Regions from separate parts of the Halobacillus trueperi genome, predicted to be linked through region 1. Evidence: riboswitches for the same ligand, from Rfam matches in the RefSeq annotation. Region 1 holds a riboswitch; the other holds the start of a gene.
The links. A riboswitch is a leader RNA that binds a small molecule or an ion and turns the genes downstream of it on or off. The one in region 1 is predicted to bind lysine.

Region 1 (16,795 bases):
AGCCTTGCTTGATCATAAGAACATCAACGAAATCGGCCATTTGGAACATATGTTTCAACTCAGTGCAATGGAAGCAGAAGAATTAAGGAATTACCTTCCTGATCTCCTCTGAGAACGGGCATAAAAAAACCTCCTTCGACAAAAAATAATGCGGAAGGAGGTTTTTTTATGGGTAAAGAAAAACGTAAGTATTCGGATTTTGCCAATGTCGAAGCCCAACGTAATTACTTGACTCCCGAACAACTTCCTGAAGGGCCTTATGGTGCACCCAGAAACAAATATGAACCTGTAACCAATGATAAGAGTGCGCCATGGACCGAGGAGCAGCGATATTACAGTGCTTTTAATTATGAAAATAAAGGGCTCCACCAGGATCTTCCTCGTCAAGAGGATGGTGCTCACCCCACTCATGATGAAAAAGATAAAAATGTAAAGCCCTCTGAGGAAGCTCATTAAAACAAAACAAAAAACGGCGTGCGATGATTGGCGCGCCGTTTCTTATTGACGAATTCTTTTCAGTACAAAGTAGGAACAACCGAAATTACAGTATTCATACAAATAATCTTCAAGCGTACTGATTTTGGTATCAAACGTTGCTTTGGAATTTTGATCATCATAAAACCCTTTTAAACGTAATTGACCATAACCCCAATCTCCAACGATAAAATCATATTTATTCAGGATATCACTAAAACGACTTTCCACTTCTTCTTGTTGAAAGCCTTCTTGATAGTCCTCCAGGATCTCATATGTTTTCCCAGCCAGCTCAATCATTTGTATCACCTCTATCCTTTTTCAGTGTATCACATTTTTTCACATGTTAGGAAATACAACAAAAGCAAAAAGTATGTTTCCGATAAAACTGCTCAATCTAATGATTATAAACAGTTACATGAAGGAGGAACTATAATGAAAAAGATATGGAGAGTATTCACCCTACTGTCCCTTGTCACACTCATTGTTGCGGGATGTCAGGAAACAAAAGAAGAGCAAGCAAAGAATATGATGGATGATGACACGTTGAATGGCAATGCCATGGACGGATATAACGAGAAGCCAAAAGATGGGCAAGTTGGTTATGTGCGCTTTAACAAAGATCAATTAAATCAAGATGCTGAAGAACATCGTGAAATCAAAGTCAATCGTGAAGAAATGGCGGATATGATTTCCCGGATGATTCTCCGCTATGATCAATTCGAAGACGTAGCCACAGTAGTTACGGATAATGAAGTGCTCGTCGCGTACAAAAAAGCAGACGACACCGATCGAGAATCAGCGGCCGATATGGTTCAGAAGACGGCTTATTCTTTAGTCCCAAGCTTTTACCATGTGTATGTCTCTGACAATCCTGCTTCCTTTGGAGATATTCAAAGTTTAAGTAATTCCACCGTGTATGATCAAGGGTATAACGATACGATCGACAGCATCATCAAAAAAATGAAGAAGTCACCACAAGGAAAAGTCGAGGAATCCAACCCTCAACAACCGGATGTTGGACCAAATATGAATACAGAAGAAGAAACCGGGATGGAAAACTGACATCACCCCAATTTTTCCATTCATAACAAAAGCATGCCTGCCTCATGCTAAAGATATCAAAACATTGAAGGTGAGTTTATGAAATACATCGGTTCAATGATCTTATGTCTTAGCATGTGCGTACTTTTCTCTGCAGGTTCCATACATGCAGATGAAGAGAGCGATGCACGAATGGCATTATATAAGAAAACTTCAGCTATTACTGATATCCCCTGGGAGTATCTGGCGGCTATCGATCAATACGAAAGGCAAGTTCATGACGATCCTAAAGAGGGGCGGGTTACTGCTATTGAAGCGGATCCGATGTTCTGGACTGGTTCTGCTGGAGAAATGCCCTCAACATTCTTCCCGGAAGGCTGGGGTTCAGATGGAGATGGTGATCAAAAGATTCAGTTGGATAATGACGAAGACGTGTTATATTCGATAGGCACATACTTGAAGTCCTACGGTACCACGAGTGATGATATTAAAATCGCCCTTTGGAATTATTACAAGAGAGACCTTACCGTTCAAACCATTATGAATACAGCAAGAGTATTCAAAAAATTTCAGACCGTTAATTTGACAAACCGTGACTTCCCCCTCCCCCTTCAGGCAAATTACAGTTATAGAAGTACATGGGGGGATGCTCGAGGCTTTGGAGGAAGACGCATTCATGAAGGCACGGATATTTTCGCTAATTACGGCGTTCCCGTTAAATCTACAACTTATGGAGTTGTAGAGATGAAAGGCTGGAATAAGTTTGGTGGTTGGCGGATTGGAATTCGGGATATTTATAACATTTACCATTATTACGCCCATTTGCATAGCTTTTCAGAAGATATTAAAGTGGGGGACATCGTACAACCTGGTGATGTAATTGGATCGGTAGGAGCTTCTGGATATGGACCTCCTGGAACATCCGGAAAATTCCCTCCACATCTTCATTACGGGATGTATCAAGATAATGGAAAAAATGAATGGTCCTTTGATCCTTACCCTTTTCTGAGGAAGTGGGAAAGGATGACAAAAAATTAAAAGCGCCGCACTTCATTGTGCGACGCTTTTCTTGTTATTTTGATTTTTTTACGGCATTCGTAATACTGGCAGCCAGGCCGCCCCATATCACGAGCATTCCGATAATCATCATTGTCACTGCACCAGCTGTCATATTAGCTTACCTCCTTTTTTACCTCTTCAACGGCTTTTGAATCCCAACGCTTCAATGTCATCAAGAAGCCGAAGACAATGGCGAAGGCTGCCACGAACCAGCCGCCGAATAAAATAAATCCATCCGCATATCCTTCGTAGTTCCCTGTTTCTGTATCGAACTCTTTAAGAAGGTTCTTCTTGAATAAGCCAAACATCATAAATCCAAGAACAATTGGTGTGATGATACCAAGACAGACCTTCCACCATCCACCAAGGCGGAGATCAGAAATACCGTTCGCATGAGTTTGGAAGTCATTGAGGTTACGTAAGAACCAAGCAATAACCACGACTTCAACAAGGCCGACGAACGCCACTCCGAATTGGTTAATGAAGTAATCAGCAGCATCAAGGAGATAAAGTCCCCCTTGTGTCGCGAAAAGCAAGGAAATAACAGCTGCAAGTCCACCACCAAGTCCTACAGCAGCTTTTCTTGAAAGTCCAAATTTTTCGCTCAGAGCAGCTACGTATGTTTCTGAAATAGAGATTAACGAAGATAGTCCGGCTAATACTAATGATGCGAAGAATAGGAAACCGAATAATCCATTCAGTGCAGGGAATTCATTGATGATTTGCGGGAATACCACAAACGCAAGTCCTACCCCGCCACTAACGACTTCACTCACGGGTACGCCGCTCTGGGAAGCCATAAATCCTAATGCACCAAACACTCCTATACCAGCTAATAGTTCAAAGCTTGAATTACCGAAGCCAGCAATGAACGCATTGTTCGTTAAGTCCGATTTCTTCGGTAGGTAACTGGAGTACGTAATCATAATCGCAAAGGCGATCGATAAACTGAAGAAAATTTGACCATAGGCCGCTACCCACACGGAACTATTAGCAATTGCACTAAAGTCTGGAGCAAAGAAAGTCTGAAGACCTTCTGCCGCCCCCGGAAGAGTGATCGCCCGGATGACAATAATTATGAAAAGGACAACCAATGTAGGGATAAAGATTTTGTTTGCCGCTTCAATCCCTTTTTTGACTCCTTTGAAAAGGACCCCAAGAGTAATCAACCAAACGATAAGAAGTGGAATAAGAACACCAGGTACAAGGCTTCCTGTCTGACCAGGATCTACGGATAATTGCAAATAATCGCTAAACAAAAAGCCTTCTGTGTCATCACCCCATGAAAGGTTGAATGCAAAGAAACTGTATGAAATTGCCCAGGCAATAATGACGGCATAATATGTTGAAATAACAAATGATACAAGTACTGCCCACCAGCCAAGCCATTCTGTTTTACGGTTCATTCTGAAGAATGAAAGTGGTGCTGACCCTCTAAATTTGTGGCCGATGGTGAATTCCATAACAAGTAGCGGAATACCCGCTGTTAACAGAGCAAATAAATAAGGAATGAAAAATGCCCCACCACCATTTTCATAAGCTACTGCCGGGAAACGCCAGATGTTACCTAAACCGATGGCTGAACCGACGGCTGCCAGTATGAAACCGGCTCGTGTTCCCCATTGTGCACGATTTTCCATGCGAAAGACCTCCCTGAGTTAAACATCCTAAAAAAGATGTTTTTTAATTTTTATTTTTCTGATTATTCTGCTTTAAATTATAACTAGCAATGCACAGCTTGTCAAAATAATTTTTAAATTTTCAGAAATTGGAAGGGGAGTTAAAAGCCTTGAGTAAAATGTACTACCATAATATGGATTAATATGTTTTTATCATACACGATATATACTATATGGCAGGACTTTGTAAGTCACGAAACTGAGTCTTCAACAATCAGCCTATGTAAAGAATTTTTGAATGGGGAGATGATGACAAAAAAAGAGAGTATGGATTTGCACGTTCCATACTCTCCCACAAAGTATTCCTTTTTATTTTACTCCGTTGGCTGCCGATTAAACTTGTGAATAATGAACGCTACAAATGTGACAATAATCAACGTCATCAACAATGGCAGCCACACTCCACCAGACAAGCCTAAGATAACATAACCGATGGAAGCAGCTCCTGCAGCGATAAGGGCATAAGGGAGCTGTGTGAGTACGTGATCAATGTGGTTCGATCCTGCCCCTGTCGAGGAAAGAATTGTCGTATCGGATATCGGTGAACAGTGGTCACCAAACACAGATCCAGCGAGTACTGCTGACAGTGCCGGCAAAATCAGTGTAGGGTCGGATACTGCCGCGATTTCTCCTGCAATCGGAAGCATAATTCCGAATGTTCCCCAAGATGTACCTGTTGATAATGCCATGAAGCCAGACAATAAGAAAATAATCAAAGGCAGATAGGCAAGGTTGATATCTGCTTGAGTAAATTGCTGGGCTAAATATTCACCAGTTTGAAGCTGGCCGATAATATCACCGATCATCCAGGCAAAAACCAAGATGTAAATCGCTGGTAACATGGCTTTCATCCCTTGACCAAAGACGAGAGAAATTCCTGATTTAGGTTTTGGTTGACTGATATACAGCACAAGCGCAACAACAACAGAAACGACTCCACCTGTGAACAATGAGATATTCACATTTGTGTTTGCAAAGATGGAGAGAAGATCGACACTGCCTTCTGTGTTGCGCATTCCTGTGATGACCATTGTTAACACAGTTCCGACAACAAGAGCAAAGATAGGCCAAATCAGATGAGAGATCTTCCCATGGTTATGCTCCTTGAATTCATCATTCAAATCACCAGGAACGTCCCTTTTTTCAGGGTTGTTCAATTCTCCTGTTTCAATGGCTCGTTTCTCATGAACTTTCATCGGACCAAGATCCAATCTTAAGTAAATCGTCAAGAATACGAGCAATAACGCCGCAAACACATAGAGATTTGCTGGAATCATTAACACAAATGCTTCAAAAGCTTGATACTGTGTGATTTCATTCGCAGCCAGGATACTTCCGATCGTTCCAATAATATAAGCTCCCCAGCTGGAAATAGGTGAAATAACAGTAATCGGAGCCGATGTGGAATCGATATAATACGCCAATTTTGCCCGGGATACTTTATATCGATCGGTTACAGGGCGCGCTACTTGTCCTACAGCCAGTGCATTGAAGTAATCATCAATAAAGATGATGATTCCCAAAAGCGCCGGAACAAGTGTTGCCCCTTTTCTCGTGCGAATACGTTCGACAGCCCAACGACCAAACGCACGACTTCCTCCTGATGCTGTCATGAAGGCAGTGGTAATTCCTAATAAGAATAGAAATGATAACAAATAAATGTTGCCCATATTCAGTGCGCCTTCACTGACGAAGATGTTTGCGAAAATCGACCAGATTAACGCTAGTCCTCCGCCAATATCCATTTGTGTGAGCAGGAATGCTCCTACGATGATCCCAATCCCTAAGGATAGGATGACTTTCCTTGTCAGCAGAACAAGGATTAACATTAATACTGCTGGAATTAAAGAATAGATGGTTCCTTCCATGATGTTTCCCCTCCGTAAATCTTGATGTAACGGGATTGGAAGGCTACTGCGGATAAAAATGAGGAATAAAAAAAGACAATGATAGAAAATAACCTACCATCGCCTTTGTAAGTGGCAATTTGATTATCCTCCATTTCGATCAGTAGCGCCCCATGCACCCAAAAGCATGCATGACAGTGTATCTCTTGTTCAGATATACACCAGCGTCTTATAGTTTGACGAACTACAAAACACTTCGGCAAACATCCCCTTCCATCAATCATCGTCGCTTGTCTCGCTCCAATTGATTACTGATGGTGTTTGCACCTCTACCTCACCGATCTGATAAGGTCACGCATATTCAATTCTCAGTAATTTTAACAATTCCAAGCATTTATTGCAAGGGTTCCATTGGATAGGAAAATGATGGATCCCCTTCCCCTCCCATACCACCATAAAAATTAGGAACTTTACCTAGGATGGTAGCTTGATCAATAGGAATATTATTCGTTACGACAGTTGTTTCTGTAGAAAATGGAATAACAATCCGGACATTCACTTCAAAATGAATCGTCAATTCAAATAAAGCAGCGTTAATCCCATATTCCGTCATCTTGATATCGACTTCTGATTGAACGTCTCCAATCACTCTAAGTTGAACAGGAACTTTTGGCCCAAGGTTCGCTAGTAAACTGTTGTTTGTTGCTACCCCAATAGGAAGTTCAATAAGTGTTGCTGGTTGTTCTCCTAATTCCTCCTGTGTGCGATCGGGATCAATATTCGGCTCCAAAGAAGTATCCTCCATCGGAAGCTCGCCAAGCTCCATCCTTTTTAAAAAGTTCTGAACACGTATGGTCGTATCACGAAGTGCGCGGTTAACAACTACAGAGTTCCATCCCATATAAACAATATTTCCTTGGTTATCTTTTTCCATATTCACAAGGTCATTAAATTGTAGATCTTCTGCGATCGTTTTACTGACTGCTTCATTAATGGCATCCCTAGCCAGCTGTTGAGCTTTTGTTTCAGCAATTTCAACGAGCGCCGGAGTCACACCTCGGTTAATGAACCAAAGGCTTAACGCTGTGAAAAGGGCGAAAAACAGCAGACTAAGCACAATCCTTTTTCCGATCGTGGAACCAGTAGTCGCACTCTTTTTTGGCATAGAACAACCCTCCTCATCTATCTATATGAAAGAAAAGAAGGGTTTAAGCATCAACTTACCGATGTCAGATGACAATTCTTGATCAGGATATTCAATTCTTTGGACAAGTCGATGTCTCTTCCTCTTGTACCATCTCTTTTTATTTCCCTTACTATGGGACGATCGCTTCACGTCCATCTTCTATATACACATAAGTAATATCAAAGCTTTTTAACCGTTCAATGATCCGCGGTGTAAAAGCTACACCTTGTTGGAGGAGCGCTTGACCGCTTTCATTGTATATGGTTTTAGCTAATACAGCTCCGGGTACTAGAGAATTTGTTGCAACGACTCTCATAATAAACTCCTTACAATCCGTTATGTAAGAGAGCTACCTACAAAGGTAGCTCCCAGTGTTATGACTTAAGTGCTTCAGATAAAAGGTCTCGCAATAGTTCCGGCATAAAATATTTCTTTGTCTTGGAATAGGCGATTTCAGGAAAGAATCGGCCAAACGTAAATGTGTCCGCTGTAGCAAACCGATACGTACGATCATAATCAATCGGTTCACCAGCAAAAGTGACATGCTTTACATGTTCTTCTCCATCATCATCCATTTCTATGTCAATACCTGCAAAAACCATCTTCCCAATCACTTCACCTCTAAAGCCAAAGCCTTTCAGCCTTATTTCCGTAAGTTCTTTCGTATGAGCAGCTCGTATCACTTCCATCAGCTCATCCCCTCTCAATTCCACAAGACAGGGGTTCATCGGGTGTGGACAAATGCGATGAATATCTTCATAAGTAATTTCCCCAGCGGATAAATGGTCGAGGAGCACACCTGCATTTAACATCGCTATATCCGCCGATGTCCATAAGCGTAATTGTTCAGTCAAGCGGTTCATAAGCGGGGTGTCATGAAACCATGCAATGTGCAGAGGTTCCCGGAGATAAGCTACGGGAGTGCCTAGTTCATGAACAGCTTTAGAACGAATCTCTTTGACTTTTTTTGTGACTCCATCATCTTTTTTCAGTTGTTCCGTTGGTATGGCATAGGCCTCTTTCTTCTCTAGATGGCGCGTATCGATGTTCCATTCCACAGCAACTTCACCGAGATGCGTCCCGTGTTTACCTGCTGCTGTCAACAAGGCACCATCAATATATTCACCATTCTTAAAAAGGTGGTGCGTGTGGCCCCCGATAATAATATCAATGTCTGAATAACGCCTCGCGATTTCTTCGTCTTCATTAATACCAAGGTGTGATAGTAAGATAATGATATCCGCTTGATTTCTCAACTCTTCAATTATCCCATCCAATATATCGAATGGCGAGAGCACATCCCACCCTAATTGCTGGTAAAACGCTTGAAATGGTGCAGTCAAACCTAATACGCCGATTTTCGTCCCATATTTGGACTCAAGAATGTGGTAGGGCTTTAACCAAGCAGGTGAAGAGGAGCTCTTACAATCCAAATTGGCACAAACGACACGAAAAGTTGCATGATCGTATAAGGAGTGAAGATCTTCACTCGCTAAAGTAATGCCTTCATTGTTGCCGATCGTTGCTACATCATATCCAGCTTCATTTAATAACTCAACATTGCCCTTCCCCATCAAGCCCTCAGCGATCGGATGAAAACGATCGACATGGTCTCCATTATCAAAAAGCCAGTACTCTTCCCCTTTTTTCTCGTGTTTCTTTTTCTTTTCGTTAAAATACCCGACGATTTGTGGCCAATTTTCAAAGTGACTGTGCAGATCGCTTGTATAATAAAAGTATAATTTTTCCTTCATCATCAGTCTCCTCACCCTAAACCTTGCCAAATTAAACGTATGCCAATCAATACGAGCAGTACCCTCAGAAATCTCTCCACGACTTGTCCATCAAGGCGTCGATTGACCCATGCTCCAAGTGTTCCTCCTAAGTAGGCTCCTGGAATAAACCAGAGCGTATGACTCCAATCCACATGCCCTAAAAGAACATGGGTCGCAGAGCTTGTTATGCTTGCAAAAAAAATCATAAACATAGAAGTCGCTGTTGCAATATGAGGGGGGATGTTCAATAGTAAAATCATAGCTGGGACCATTAAAGATCCTCCACCTATGCCTAATAAACCAGATAACATTCCTACGCAAAACGATAAGATAAACCCAACCCAAAAAGGCATCCGGTACTTATACACTTTCCCGTCCACTGTTTTCTCTCTAGACATACCTGTTTTAAATAAGGAATGACCTGATGGTCTCCGCGGAATGAAAAACAGTAAAGAAACCGCAATCATAACAATTCCAAAGAAAAGAGAGAAACCATCCGTTTCAAAAAATTGATTCAGCCAAGAGCCTAAAATGCCTCCCGGAATGCTGCCAATCAAAAAAACTAGTCCAATTCCTGTATCCACACGGTTGTGCTTCATGTACGAGATGGCTGAAGACATCCCTGTAAAAATCATCACAACTAAAGAAATCCCCACGATTGCCTGGGGGTTTACCCAATCGAAGGAAGCAAAATGATCACCTAAAAACAGGAGAACAGGAACTAAAATAACGCCTCCTCCAAGGCCTGCCACACTACCGACTAGGGCTGTGATTAAACCGATCAAAAACATAACCAAAAACATATCGAATCTTCCTTAACTCTTAATAGATAATATTATAGTATCATGTTTTGTATTCATAAAACATCTTGCCTGGAATGGAGGATCAAACAAGAGCAACAAAATAGGCGCTGTTAAACTCACATAAGCTCCCGATCGTGGAAGACTCAGTTTCGAGAATTTTGTTGAGTGGATGGGGGCTGCGGAGAATAGCTCGCTTTCCGCGGGAGCGCGGTGAGCCTCCTCGGACTGCGTCCTGTGAGGTCTCACCATGCACTTTTTTCCCGCAGGAGTCTCGCCATTCCCCTCCGCCCCTTTCATATAAGGATCTCGAAACCACTACCACAAATAACAAAGTTCCCAATCTCTGTCGAAATGCAGAACTCTATGGCCTCCCCATTGAAATGCTGTTCCAGCGTGCTTTATGACTCCTGGACAAGGAAGTTGGAAGACGCTTCTTCTAAGTATAGTGGGTTCGTTTTTCACACTCATCTAATGGGGTGGTTGGGAAGCTGCGAGACTCCCGTGGGAGAAAGGAGATAGGCGAGATCCCGGAGGACGCAGTCCGAGGAAGCTCGGCACTCCCCCACAGGAAAGCGAGTAGCTTCCCAGCCACCCCTGACGCCAAACAGGGCAACGAACCCCGGGAACACCGGCCCACGATGAAAAAGCCGTGCAGATGATATCTGCACGGCTTTATTCCTTTTATTAACCGATGGAACCTTCCATTTCAAATTTGATTAGACGGTTCATTTCCACGGCATACTCCATTGGGAGCTCTTTTGTGAACGGCTCAATGAAGCCCATCACGATCATTTCTGTAGCTTCTTCTTCAGAAATACCGCGGCTCATCAAGTAGAACAACTGCTCTTCTGACACTTTAGAAACTTTCGCTTCGTGTTCAAGAGAGATGTTCTCATTCATGATTTCATTGTAAGGAATCGTATCGGATGTGGACTCATTATCCATGATGAGCGTATCACACTCAACATTGGAACGAGCACCTTCGGCTTTTCGACCGAATTGAACAATTCCTCGATACGTTACTTTACCACCATGTTTAGAGATGGATTTAGAAACGATCGTAGAAGAAGTGTTCGGTGCCAAGTGGTGCATTTTAGCACCGGCATCCTGATGCTGTCCTTTACCAGCTAGAGCGATGGAAAGCGTCATACCACGCGCTCCTTCACCTTTAAGAAGCACAGCAGGATACTTCATCGTCAATTTGGAACCAAGGTTTCCGTCGACCCATTCCATTGTAGCATTGGACTCTGCAACGGCACGTTTTGTTACAAGGTTGTACACGTTGTTCGCCCAGTTTTGAATCGTGGTATAACGGCAATAGGCGTTATCCTTAACAAAGATTTCTACAACGGCACTGTGCAGAGAGCTTGAAGAGTACGTTGGTGCTGTACAGCCTTCTACGTAGTGAACAGAAGAGCCTTCGTCAGCAATGATCAAAGTACGCTCAAATTGCCCCATATTCTCCGAGTTGATACGGAAGTACGCTTGCAAAGGCGTTTCAACTTTCGTATCTTTCGGTACATAAATGAAGGAACCTCCGGACCAAACCGCTGAGTTTAGTGCAGAGAACTTGTTATCGGATGGAGGGATGACCTTACCGAAGTACTCTTTGAAAATGTCTTCATTCTCTTTAAGAGCAGAGTCCGTATCCTTGAATATAACACCCAAGTCTTCAAGATCCTTCTCCATGTTGTGATAAACAACTTCAGATTCATATTGAGCTGAAACACCAGAAAGATACTTCTGTTCTGCTTCAGGAATCCCAAGACGATCGAAGGTGTTCTTGATTTCTTCGGGAACTTCATCCCAGGATCGTTCAGAACGCTCTGATGGTTTCACATAGTACGTAATGTCATCAAAGTTAAGCTCTGAAAGATCGCCACCCCACTGTGGCATTGGCATTTTATAAAACTGCTCAAGAGACTTCAGACGGAAGTCGAGCATCCATTTTGGTTCTTCTTTATAGTTGGAGATCTGTTCAACGACTTCTTTCGTCAAACCCTTTTGCGTACGGAAAATCGAAACATCTTTTTCGTGGAATCCGTATTGGTACTCTCCCACTTCTGGCGCTTTTTTGGCCATGTTACATACCTCCTTTTGGTATTGACAAAAGCTTAGTCTTGTTTCTCTTCATCGACACCCTTTTCCATCGCTTTCCAGGCTAGTGTCGCACATTTGATACGAGCCGGGAACTTTGAAACCCCTTGTAGAGCTTCAATGTCACCCAGGTCAATATCTCCTTCATCAACATCATTGCCTTGCATGAGTTCAGAAAAGAGTTCAGACATTTTCAGTGCTTCGTCAACGGGCTTCCCTTTGATAGCCTGCGTCATCATGGAAGCAGATGAAAGACTGATGGAACAACCTTCTCCATCAAACTTAGCTTCTTGGACATGACCATCTTCAATTAACAACTGAAGCTGAATGCGATCCCCACACGTTGGATTATTCATATCAACCGTCATAGGGTTCCCGTCAATCGACCCGCGATTACGCGGATTTTTATAATGGTCCATGATGACTTGACGATATAGCGTATCTAAATTATTAAAAGACATCGCCAAAATACTCCTTTGTTGTTTGTAATCCTGCAACAAGTCGATCTATATCTTCTTCATTATTATACAAGTAAAAACTTGCTCTTGCCGTCGCTGACACTTCCAACCAACGCATCAACGGCTGAGCACAGTGGTGCCCTGCACGTACAGCAATTCCTTCAGCGTCTAATACCGTAGCAAGATCGTGAGGGTGAACATCTGAAAGATTGAAAGTGACAAGACCTGCTCGATGCTCTGGACCATAAATGGTCATGCCATCAACTTTATTCATTTCTTGCATGGCATAAGAAGCCAGTTTCTCTTCATGCTCTTTGATTTCATCCAAACCAATGTCCGTAAGAAAATCAATGGCTGCACCTAGGCCGACAGCTCCGGCAATAATGGGTGTTCCGCCTTCAAACTTCCAGGGCAGTTCTTTCCATGTCGAATCATAAAGGTTAACGAAGTCGATCATTTCTCCACCAAACTCGACAGGCTCCATTTTTTCAAGAAGCGCCTTTTTTCCATATAAAACTCCGATTCCAGTTGGGCCGCACATCTTATGACCTGAAAACGCATAAAAATCAGCGTCCAAGTCTTGAACATCGATCTTCATGTGAGGAGCACTTTGAGCACCATCAACAAGCATGACTGCTCCTTGGTTATGAGCAATTTGTGCAATCTCTTTCACCGGATTGATCGTTCCTAGAACATTCGACACGTGCATGACGGCAACAATTTTCGTTTTAGATGTTACTGTCTTTTGAACATCTTCTAAAAGAATCGTGCCATCAGATTGCAATGGAATATACTTCAAAGTAGCTCCTGTTTCCTTAACAATCTGCTGCCAAGGGATAATGTTGCTGTGGTGTTCCATTGGAGTGATGACAACCTCATCACCTTCACGCAAGTTCGCCCGACCGTAGCTTGCTGCAACGGTATTGATGGCTGTTGTTGTCCCACGCGTAAAGATGACTTCTTGGGAGCTGGACGCATTAATGAAGCGTCTCACTTTCTCACGGGCACCTTCATACTCGTCTGTCGCTCTTGTGCCAAGCGTGTGTACACCTCTATGGACATTAGAGTTGTATCCGCGATAGTACTCATCAAGCTTTTCAATCACCTTGATCGGCTTCTGAGAAGTCGCTGATGAATCCAAATACACGAGCGGATGTCCATTTACTTCCTGGTGTAGAATAGGAAATTCGTCGCGTACCGCTTTTACATCCATTAATATACTTTCCTTTCAATCACTTGTTGTAATTGGCGTTTTACAGCTTCAACAGGCAATTGGTTTACTACTGGCGCAAGGAATCCATGAATGATTAAACGCTCAGCTTCAAACTTGGAAATTCCACGGCTCATCAAGTAATACAGTTGAATCGGGTCCACACGTCCAACCGATGCAGCGTGTCCCGCTGTTACGTCATCTTCATCAATGAGAAGAATCGGGTTTGCGTCCCCACGTGCGTCGCTGCTCAGCATAAGAACACGTGACTCCTGCTCGGCATTAGACTTGCTTGCCCCATGTTCAATCTTACCGATTCCATTGAAAATAGCAGAAGCCTTATCCTTCATCACTCCGTGTTGAAGAATATAACCGTCAGAGCCTTTTCCGAAGTGCGTAATGTTTGCTGTGAAGTTTTGCTTCTGTTTTCCACGTCCAATAGCAACGGTTTTCGCATTAGAGTGTGAATTATCACCAATCAAGTGTGTGATGTTTTCAGAAACGGTGTCGCCTTCGTTCATTTGACCAAGGGCCCATTCAATGACTGAATCACGATAAGCGACTCCACGACGATTGGCATATACAGTTGTACCCGCTTCAAAGTTGTCGACCGCGCCGAAGGATACTTTCGCTCCATCTTTAGCGATGACTTCTGTCACAATGTTCGCGGAAGTTTTTTCTTCTTTATTGTGAGAAATATAGTTCTCTACATACGTCACAGAGCTATTCTCTTCAGCTACGACTAAAATGTGGTTGATCAAGGAAGCTTTTGGATCTTCCTGCCAGAAAATCGCCTGAATAGGATCCTCTATTTGCACATTTTTTGGAACGTAAAGGAAAACCCCTCCGTTCATAAGAGCTGCATGAAGAGCTGTCAAACGATGCTCGTCCATGTGAACGGCATCGTTCATGTAATACTTCTCTACCAATTCACTGTGCTCTCTAAGTGCCGTACCGATATCTGTGAAGATGACCCCTTGATCTTTCAATTTTTGATCAATGGTTCCGTAAGCCACTGTATGGTTACGCTGAATGACCAGGTTTTGCTGTTCTTTTTCTTCATCTAAGAAATCTTTGATTTCATCTGGAAGTTCATCAAGAGATTCAATACGATCACCTGTTACGTGATGGTCGAACTCTGTGAAGTTCCATTTGGAGATATTCGTTTTATCTGGTTTCGGAAGCGGTAAAGATTCCGATTTCTCCAGGGCGCTAAGACGAAGGTTCTTCATCCATTCAGGCTCATTCTGCCCTTGGGAGAATTGTGAGATGTACTCTTTGTCATATGGTAGTGAGACTTCTACTGTCATGATTACCCTCCTATCTTAATTACGCGTTAACGGTTTCGTCTTCGATGCCAAGTTCCTGTTTAATCCAGTCATAACCTTCCGCTTCCAGACGCTGGGAAAGTTCTGGTCCACCAGATTTGACAACACGTCCTTGCATCATAACGTGTACTTTATCAGGAGTAATGTAGTTCAATAGACGCTGGTAGTGAGTGATGATCAAGCAGCCGAAAGCATCGTTGCGCATTTCGTTAATTCCTTTTGCAACGACTTTCAATGCATCGATATCAAGCCCTGAATCAATTTCATCTAGAATGGCAATCGCTGGTTGAATCATCATTAATTGAAGGATTTCATTACGTTTTTTCTCACCGCCGGAGAAACCTTCGTTAAGATAACGCTGCGCCATGTTTTTATCCATATCAAGCGTATCCATCTTAGCATCCATCTCTTTGATGAACTTCATAAGAGAGATTTCATCGCCTTCTTCACGGTGAGCATTAATAGAAGAACGCAGGAAGTCAGAGTTTGTTACACCACTGATTTCACTAGGATATTGCATAGCAAGGAATAGACCTGCTTGAGCTCGTTCGTCCACTTCCATTTCAAGAACGTTTTCGCCATCAAGCAATACTTCACCTTTTGTTACTTCATATTTAGGGTGACCCATAATTGCGGAAGCCAGTGTAGATTTACCAGTTCCGTTCGGTCCCATAACAGCGTGGAATTCCCCACCGTTGATTGTTAAATTTACACCTTTAAGGATTTCCTGACCTTCGATTTCTACATGAAGATCTTTGATTTCTAACGTTGATCCTGCCATAAATGAATACCTCCAGTATCTATTATTATAGAATGTCCATGTTGATCGGAAACAAAGAACTATTCTCAATTTATTCTCATTACAATCTTATATCATTTAGTGCTTGTTATCAACTTTTTCCCATTAACTAAAGCCAAGAGTCCGGACATGTAACGAACAATTTTCTACATTTTTCATGTGTATTATAACATGAAAAAATCAGGTGGCTAAAACACACCTGATTTTTTCATTTAATCGAATGATTTATCTATGCAATTGACGGTCGACCTGGGCAATCATTTTCTGACTCTCTTCGAATTCTCGTTGGCGTTTTTCTTCTACTTTCAAGCGTGTATCCAACTTCCTGCTGTACTCCGCATAACTCATGTTATGAGATTGGTGCATGGCTTTCTCCATATCAGCAGTGTAATTCAAATTCAGATCGTCACTAATAACGAATCAACCCTTTCAGATTATTTACACAATTTAAGGTACCACAAATACTATTCCCAAATAAAACTTCTTAAAACTTTAAATTCATGCAAAAGTGATCTTCATTATTGATGTAAGCGTTTACTGCAAGTGAGTATATAGAATACATCCGATTTCCTTGAATTTTCTAATAATTGAATCAATTGACCGTTGTCGTCAAGTCCATGTACGCATCCTGCACAAGCGTTACGGCCTGACTTAAAGCCGCTCCACCTCCAAATGCCGCAGCAACACCACAGGCTTCTAATATTTCCTTTTCCGTTGCACCCTGGTCGACGCAGCCTTGCGTGTGGTAGATCATACAGTACTCGTCCTGTGCAACAATGCTGATTCCTAATGCCATCAATTGCTTCTCTTTTTTAGATAATTCTCCAGCTTTAAAACATTCTTGTGTGAATTCATCAAACTTATGAGAAACTTCCGGCATGTGCTCTCTGAAGGCTCCCATTCCTTCTTTATAATCATGTAAGTACGTTTGCGTCCACGTCATATTTTGTTCCTGCATATGAAAACCTCCCAATAAAAATAAGTGACTGCGGTTAGTATAAACCGCAGTCACTTATTTTATCCGTTATTCAGCATC
Region 2 (4,618 bases), on a different contig from region 1:
GCACCTTCACGGATCACATGTTTGTGATGGACTATGAAGAGAATAAAGGATGGCATGAACCGCGGATCGTCCCTTATGAACCGCTCACGCTTGATCCTGCCGCAATGATTTTCCATTATGGACAGACCGTTTTTGAAGGATTGAAAGCATACCGAACCGATGATAACCGCGTTCTTCTTTTCCGTCCTGAAAAGAACTTCGAGCGACTGAACTTATCGAGTGACCGTTTGAGCATTCCGCCGGTCGATGAACAAGAAGTACTCGGTTATTTGAAAGAATTGGTCCAGCTTGAAAAAGATTGGGTCCCTGCATTTGAAGGAACGTCCCTTTACATACGACCATTTATTATTGCGACAGAACCGAACCTTGCGGTGGCTCCGTCCAAATCGTATAAACTGATGATCATCTTATCACCGGTCGGCCCGTATTTCTCAGGTGGCATCAAGCCGGTAACGATCAACGTGGAAGACAAATTCACACGTGCCGTCAAAGGCGGAACAGGCATGGCGAAAACTGCCGGCAATTACTCATCCGGCTACCAGGCACAAGCGAAAGCTGCAGAAGAAGGGAACAACGACGTCCTATGGCTTGATGGGGTGGAAAAACGCTACATTGAGGAAGTCGGCAGTATGAACATCTTTTTCAAAATCGATGGGGAAATCGTGACTCCAGCGTTGAGTGGAAGCATTCTCCAAGGGATCACGCGTACGTCAATTCTAGAGCTTCTGCGTAAATGGGAGGTTCCTGTAAACGAGCGCCGAATTTCTATTGATGAACTGTACCAGGCTTATGAAGACGGCAAGCTCGAGGAAGCCTTCGGCACAGGCACCGCGGCCGTCATTTCTCCGGTTGGTGAATTAAACTGGCTTGGCAAAAAGATGGTCATCAACGACCACGAAATCGGCGCCTTGTCGCAAGAGCTTTATGATACAATCACAGGGATTCAGCGGGGGAGAAAAGAAGATCGCTATGGTTGGACAGTGGAAGTATAAAGGTGAAGCCTCAGGTTTGGTGCCTGAGGCTTTTTTTTAATGCTCGTTTGTTTTTTTGTTCAAGTGTTTCACCAGGAACATCAGGACAAAGTAAAGAAAGAAAACGATGGCAAGACTCACAAACCAATCGAATGTCGCATGGAGAAAAGGACTAATGATGATGACGACGAGAAGAAAAACAAACCGGGCGATGTCTTTCTTCTGGTTCCTCCGAGTGGACATCGCACCCCTCCTTTTTCTATCCTCTAACCGAATATTGCTAACCTTAACCTTTTTTAAACCAAAGGGGTTTAGACGACCACAATAGAATAAAAATAATAGAAACACCCGTATCTTTTTCATGGATTTTTCCGTTATAGCTGTGAGAGGTCGAAAGGAGTGTGAAAGGTGGAACTGAATACAAGTAATCCCGTTGGGAAGCTTGGTCTTGAGGAGATCGAGAAGGACTATGATAAGCTTTTACGCTATTGTTTTTTCTTAACGCGCGATGGATGGGACGGAAAAGACCTTGCCCAGGAGTCGGTTGCAAGGGCGTGTGAGCACTATGATGCAGGGGAAATCAGACCAGCTCTTCTTAAAAAAATCGCCTACCATGTTTGGGTGGATCAAAAACGCATGGAGAAAAAGGAACCCTTGATGGAGAGGCCGGTTGATGACTTTGTAAAAAAAGAAGAGACTGTCGATGAAACCTTGGTTCAGCTTCTGTTAGAGAAATTGACGGTGAAGCAGTTGCTTACATTTATTTTGAAAGAAGCCTTTCATTATAAAATTGCAGAGATTGCAGAACTGCTTCAAATGAAGGAAACAGCAGTTAAAGCGTTATTGAAGCGTTCGAGGGATAATCTGCACAGGTATCCCGAAGCGGAAAGGCTTCAAGTGATGCGTACCCGCTCAGAAGATGACCTTCTCTACCAAACATTGGTCAGAACGCTCACCATTCAGGATCCAACGGTACTGATAGAAAAAATCCCGATTCTCCTCAAACCTGCTTCCAGAAATCAGCGACCAGATTCACCTTTAAACGTCCTCTCTTTAGCAGCATAAAGGAGGGAAAATCTGATGAATACAATACCTTATGTCATTGAACAAACAAGCAGAGGGGAGAGGTCCTACGACATCTACTCCCGGCTTTTAAAAGACCGAATCGTGATGGTAAGTGAAGAAATTAATGATCACATGGCCAACAGCATTGTCGCCCAGCTTTTATATCTTGCAGCGGATGACCCGGGAAAGGATATTTCTTTGTATATCAACAGTCCAGGGGGTTCGACGACTGCTGGATTTTCGATTCTGGATACGATGCAGTATATCCAGCCTGATGTGCGCACGATTTGTACAGGAATGGCGGCGTCTTTTGGAGCTATGCTTTTATTGGCAGGTGCAAAAGGGAAGCGGTATGCGCTGCCGAATAGTGAAATTATGATTCACCAACCGCTCGGGGGAGCTCGCGGGCAGGCAGCTGATATTGAAATTTCAGCGAAACGAATCATCAAACTGAGGCAGCATATTAATGAAATCATCTCCGAGCGCACCGGGCAGCCTGTGGAAAAGGTGGCAGAAGATACCGACCGGGATTATTTTATGAGTGCAGAAGAGGCGAAGGAATACGGAATCGTCGATGAGATTGTTCACAAGAAATGAAAAAAACCGCCCATGCCGGGCGGTTTTTCTTACGAAACAGTAAAGGCTTCTTTCGGTTGTACTTTTTCAAGTTCACTGAGCACATGCTTTTCTTCCTCTTCTGAAAGTGGCAGAAGGGGAAGGCGGACACCACCGGCCTCCACACCTTTGGCATTCAGTGCCGCTTTCACAGGGGACGGACTTGGTGCCGAGAAGATGGCATGCATAACAGGTAAAAGCTTTTGGTGAAGGCGGGCGGCATAAGCAAAATCACCTTCGCGGAAACTTTGAATCATCTGCTGCATTTCATTTCCGATCACATGGGAGGAAACGGACACGATTCCTGTACCTCCAATCGAGACGAATGGAAGCGTATTGGAGTCCTCGCCACTGTAAACAGAAAAATCATCGGACGTTTCACGGATGATTTCCGTCGCCGCATCTAGATCGCCGCTTGCTTCCTTGATTGAAACGATATTTTTAATCTGGGATAAGCGAATGACGGTCGCCGGCTCCATGTTGATGACGCTTCTGCCTGGGATGTTGTAAAGCATCACGGGAAGCGATGTGGATTGGGCAATCGTAGAGAAGTGCTGGTAAAGACCTTCTTGGGTTGGTTTATTGTAATAAGGAGTCACGAGCATGACGGCGTCGACACCGATTTCCTCAGCTTTTTCAGTCAAACGGATGGACGCTCTCGTATTGTTGGATCCGGTACCTGCAATAACAGGAACTCTTCCGTCCACTACTTCAACAACGAATTTGAAGAGGCTCACTTTCTCTTCTGTCGACAATGTCGGTGATTCACCTGTTGTCCCTGCAATGACAAGGCCATCCGAACCGTTTTCGATCAAGTGGTTGACTAACGCTCGCGTTGCATCAAAATCAATGTTTTCTTCGCTGTCAAAAGGGGTCACCATCGCTGTTAATACTTGGCCGAAATTCATAACCTCACACCTTTGTTTAGAATTTTGAATACGTTCGAGGTTGTGAGGGCTACGGCAGTCAAAATAAAAACGGCAGCAACGAGGGCTTCGCTGCTGCCGTAGAAACTTTTAGCCGTTCCTGCGTAAGATAGCCCTCCATATAGTTTCCTATATGACAGTCCTGTACTTATTCAGCAGCAGAACCAGCATCAGGGAGATGAGATCCCTTTCGCTTCGGCAATTTCCCCTTTCCACTTTCATCTCAGGAGCTCATTCTCCTCCGATAAGTGTACTCATGTCATTGCACCTCTATCCTTACTTCAAAATCATTTGAAATAAGAAAATATTTAGTTAGTAAAAGATTATCAAAAAAGTACCAATCTTACAAGTGGAAAGACAAGGGAACCAACAATTCGACAAAACTTCTGAGATTCTTATCTTAAGCAATCTGGCAGGATTGTGTAAGCCTCGATTTCGAGATGTTTTGGGGTTCGTTGCTGAGTTGAGCGCCAGCCGTGTCTCCCAGGTCGATTCCGCATTTGAACACTTTCCTGTGGGGGAGCGCCGAGCTTTCTCGGAATTCGTCCTGCGGGATCTCGCCTATCTCCTTCTCCCACGGGAGTCTCGCAGCTTCCCAACCACCCCATTCCATGAGACTGAAAAACGAACCCCTTTGCCGAGGATGGGTGTCTTCCACTATCCATGCCAGAGTGTTACCAAGCGCTCTGTAGCAACTTCCAATGTGGGGAATCCATTTTTAATCTGGCAGAATTCTTGAAGACTTGATTTCGAGACTTTTGTGCGATTTCAGGCGCTCCGATTGCTTTCCATGAGGCGGGCGCTGAGCCTCCTCACTCTCAGGCGGAAGCATTAAGGGGTCTCAATTCTTAAATGAAGAGAAATGGTGGGGATAGGCACGATTTGGGGGTGGGGTTCTTAGTATATGGTGTATGAGTTTTTTAGAAGGGACGGATCGGATGAATCAATATCCAAGTTATTATAATAACGGGAATCAGGATCGGATCGTGTTCGGCGGTGGTGGGATGTTTAACCCGGGAGCTGGAGGAGGTTTTGGAGGAT

Region 2: linked by a shared signal. The riboswitch ahead of dapA (4-hydroxy-tetrahydrodipicolinate synthase) and the one ahead of DYE48_RS04860 (Na+/H+ antiporter NhaC family protein) in region 1 are both predicted to bind lysine.

Annotation. Positions count from the first base shown of each region.
Region 1 covers NZ_QUAE01000003.1:3,618-20,412, forward strand. Annotated here, with positions in the region: gene DYE48_RS04825 (DUF3055 domain-containing protein) at 1-112, shown strand, start outside; gene DYE48_RS04830 (cytosolic protein) at 169-456, shown strand; gene DYE48_RS04835 (YutD family protein) at 499-774, opposite strand; gene DYE48_RS04840 (YhcN/YlaJ family sporulation lipoprotein) at 910-1,539, shown strand; gene DYE48_RS04845 (M23 family metallopeptidase) at 1,618-2,556, shown strand; gene DYE48_RS04850 (MetS family NSS transporter small subunit) at 2,591-2,689, opposite strand; gene DYE48_RS04855 (sodium-dependent transporter) at 2,691-4,217, opposite strand; gene DYE48_RS04860 (Na+/H+ antiporter NhaC family protein) at 4,571-6,124, opposite strand; lysine riboswitch at 6,260-6,443, opposite strand; gene yunB (sporulation protein YunB) at 6,498-7,268, opposite strand; gene DYE48_RS04870 (hypothetical protein) at 7,420-7,605, opposite strand; gene DYE48_RS04875 (bifunctional metallophosphatase/5'-nucleotidase) at 7,664-9,043, opposite strand; gene DYE48_RS04880 (sulfite exporter TauE/SafE family protein) at 9,055-9,867, opposite strand; gene sufB (Fe-S cluster assembly protein SufB) at 10,552-11,949, opposite strand; gene sufU (Fe-S cluster assembly sulfur transfer protein SufU) at 11,982-12,425, opposite strand; gene DYE48_RS04900 (cysteine desulfurase) at 12,415-13,635, opposite strand; gene sufD (Fe-S cluster assembly protein SufD) at 13,635-14,942, opposite strand; gene sufC (Fe-S cluster assembly ATPase SufC) at 14,962-15,741, opposite strand; gene DYE48_RS21105 (YuzK family famiily protein) at 15,985-16,125, opposite strand; gene DYE48_RS04915 (carboxymuconolactone decarboxylase family protein) at 16,352-16,717, opposite strand; gene DYE48_RS04920 (MetQ/NlpA family ABC transporter substrate-binding protein) at 16,784-16,795, opposite strand, start outside.
Region 2 covers NZ_QUAE01000004.1:152,451-157,068, forward strand. Annotated here, with positions in the region: gene DYE48_RS07300 (branched-chain amino acid aminotransferase) at 1-992, shown strand, start outside; gene DYE48_RS07305 (hypothetical protein) at 1,029-1,214, opposite strand; gene DYE48_RS07310 (sigma factor-like helix-turn-helix DNA-binding protein) at 1,380-2,036, shown strand; gene clpP (ATP-dependent Clp endopeptidase proteolytic subunit ClpP) at 2,052-2,633, shown strand; gene dapA (4-hydroxy-tetrahydrodipicolinate synthase) at 2,663-3,559, opposite strand; lysine riboswitch at 3,680-3,858, opposite strand; gene DYE48_RS21290 (hypothetical protein) at 4,516-4,618, shown strand, end outside.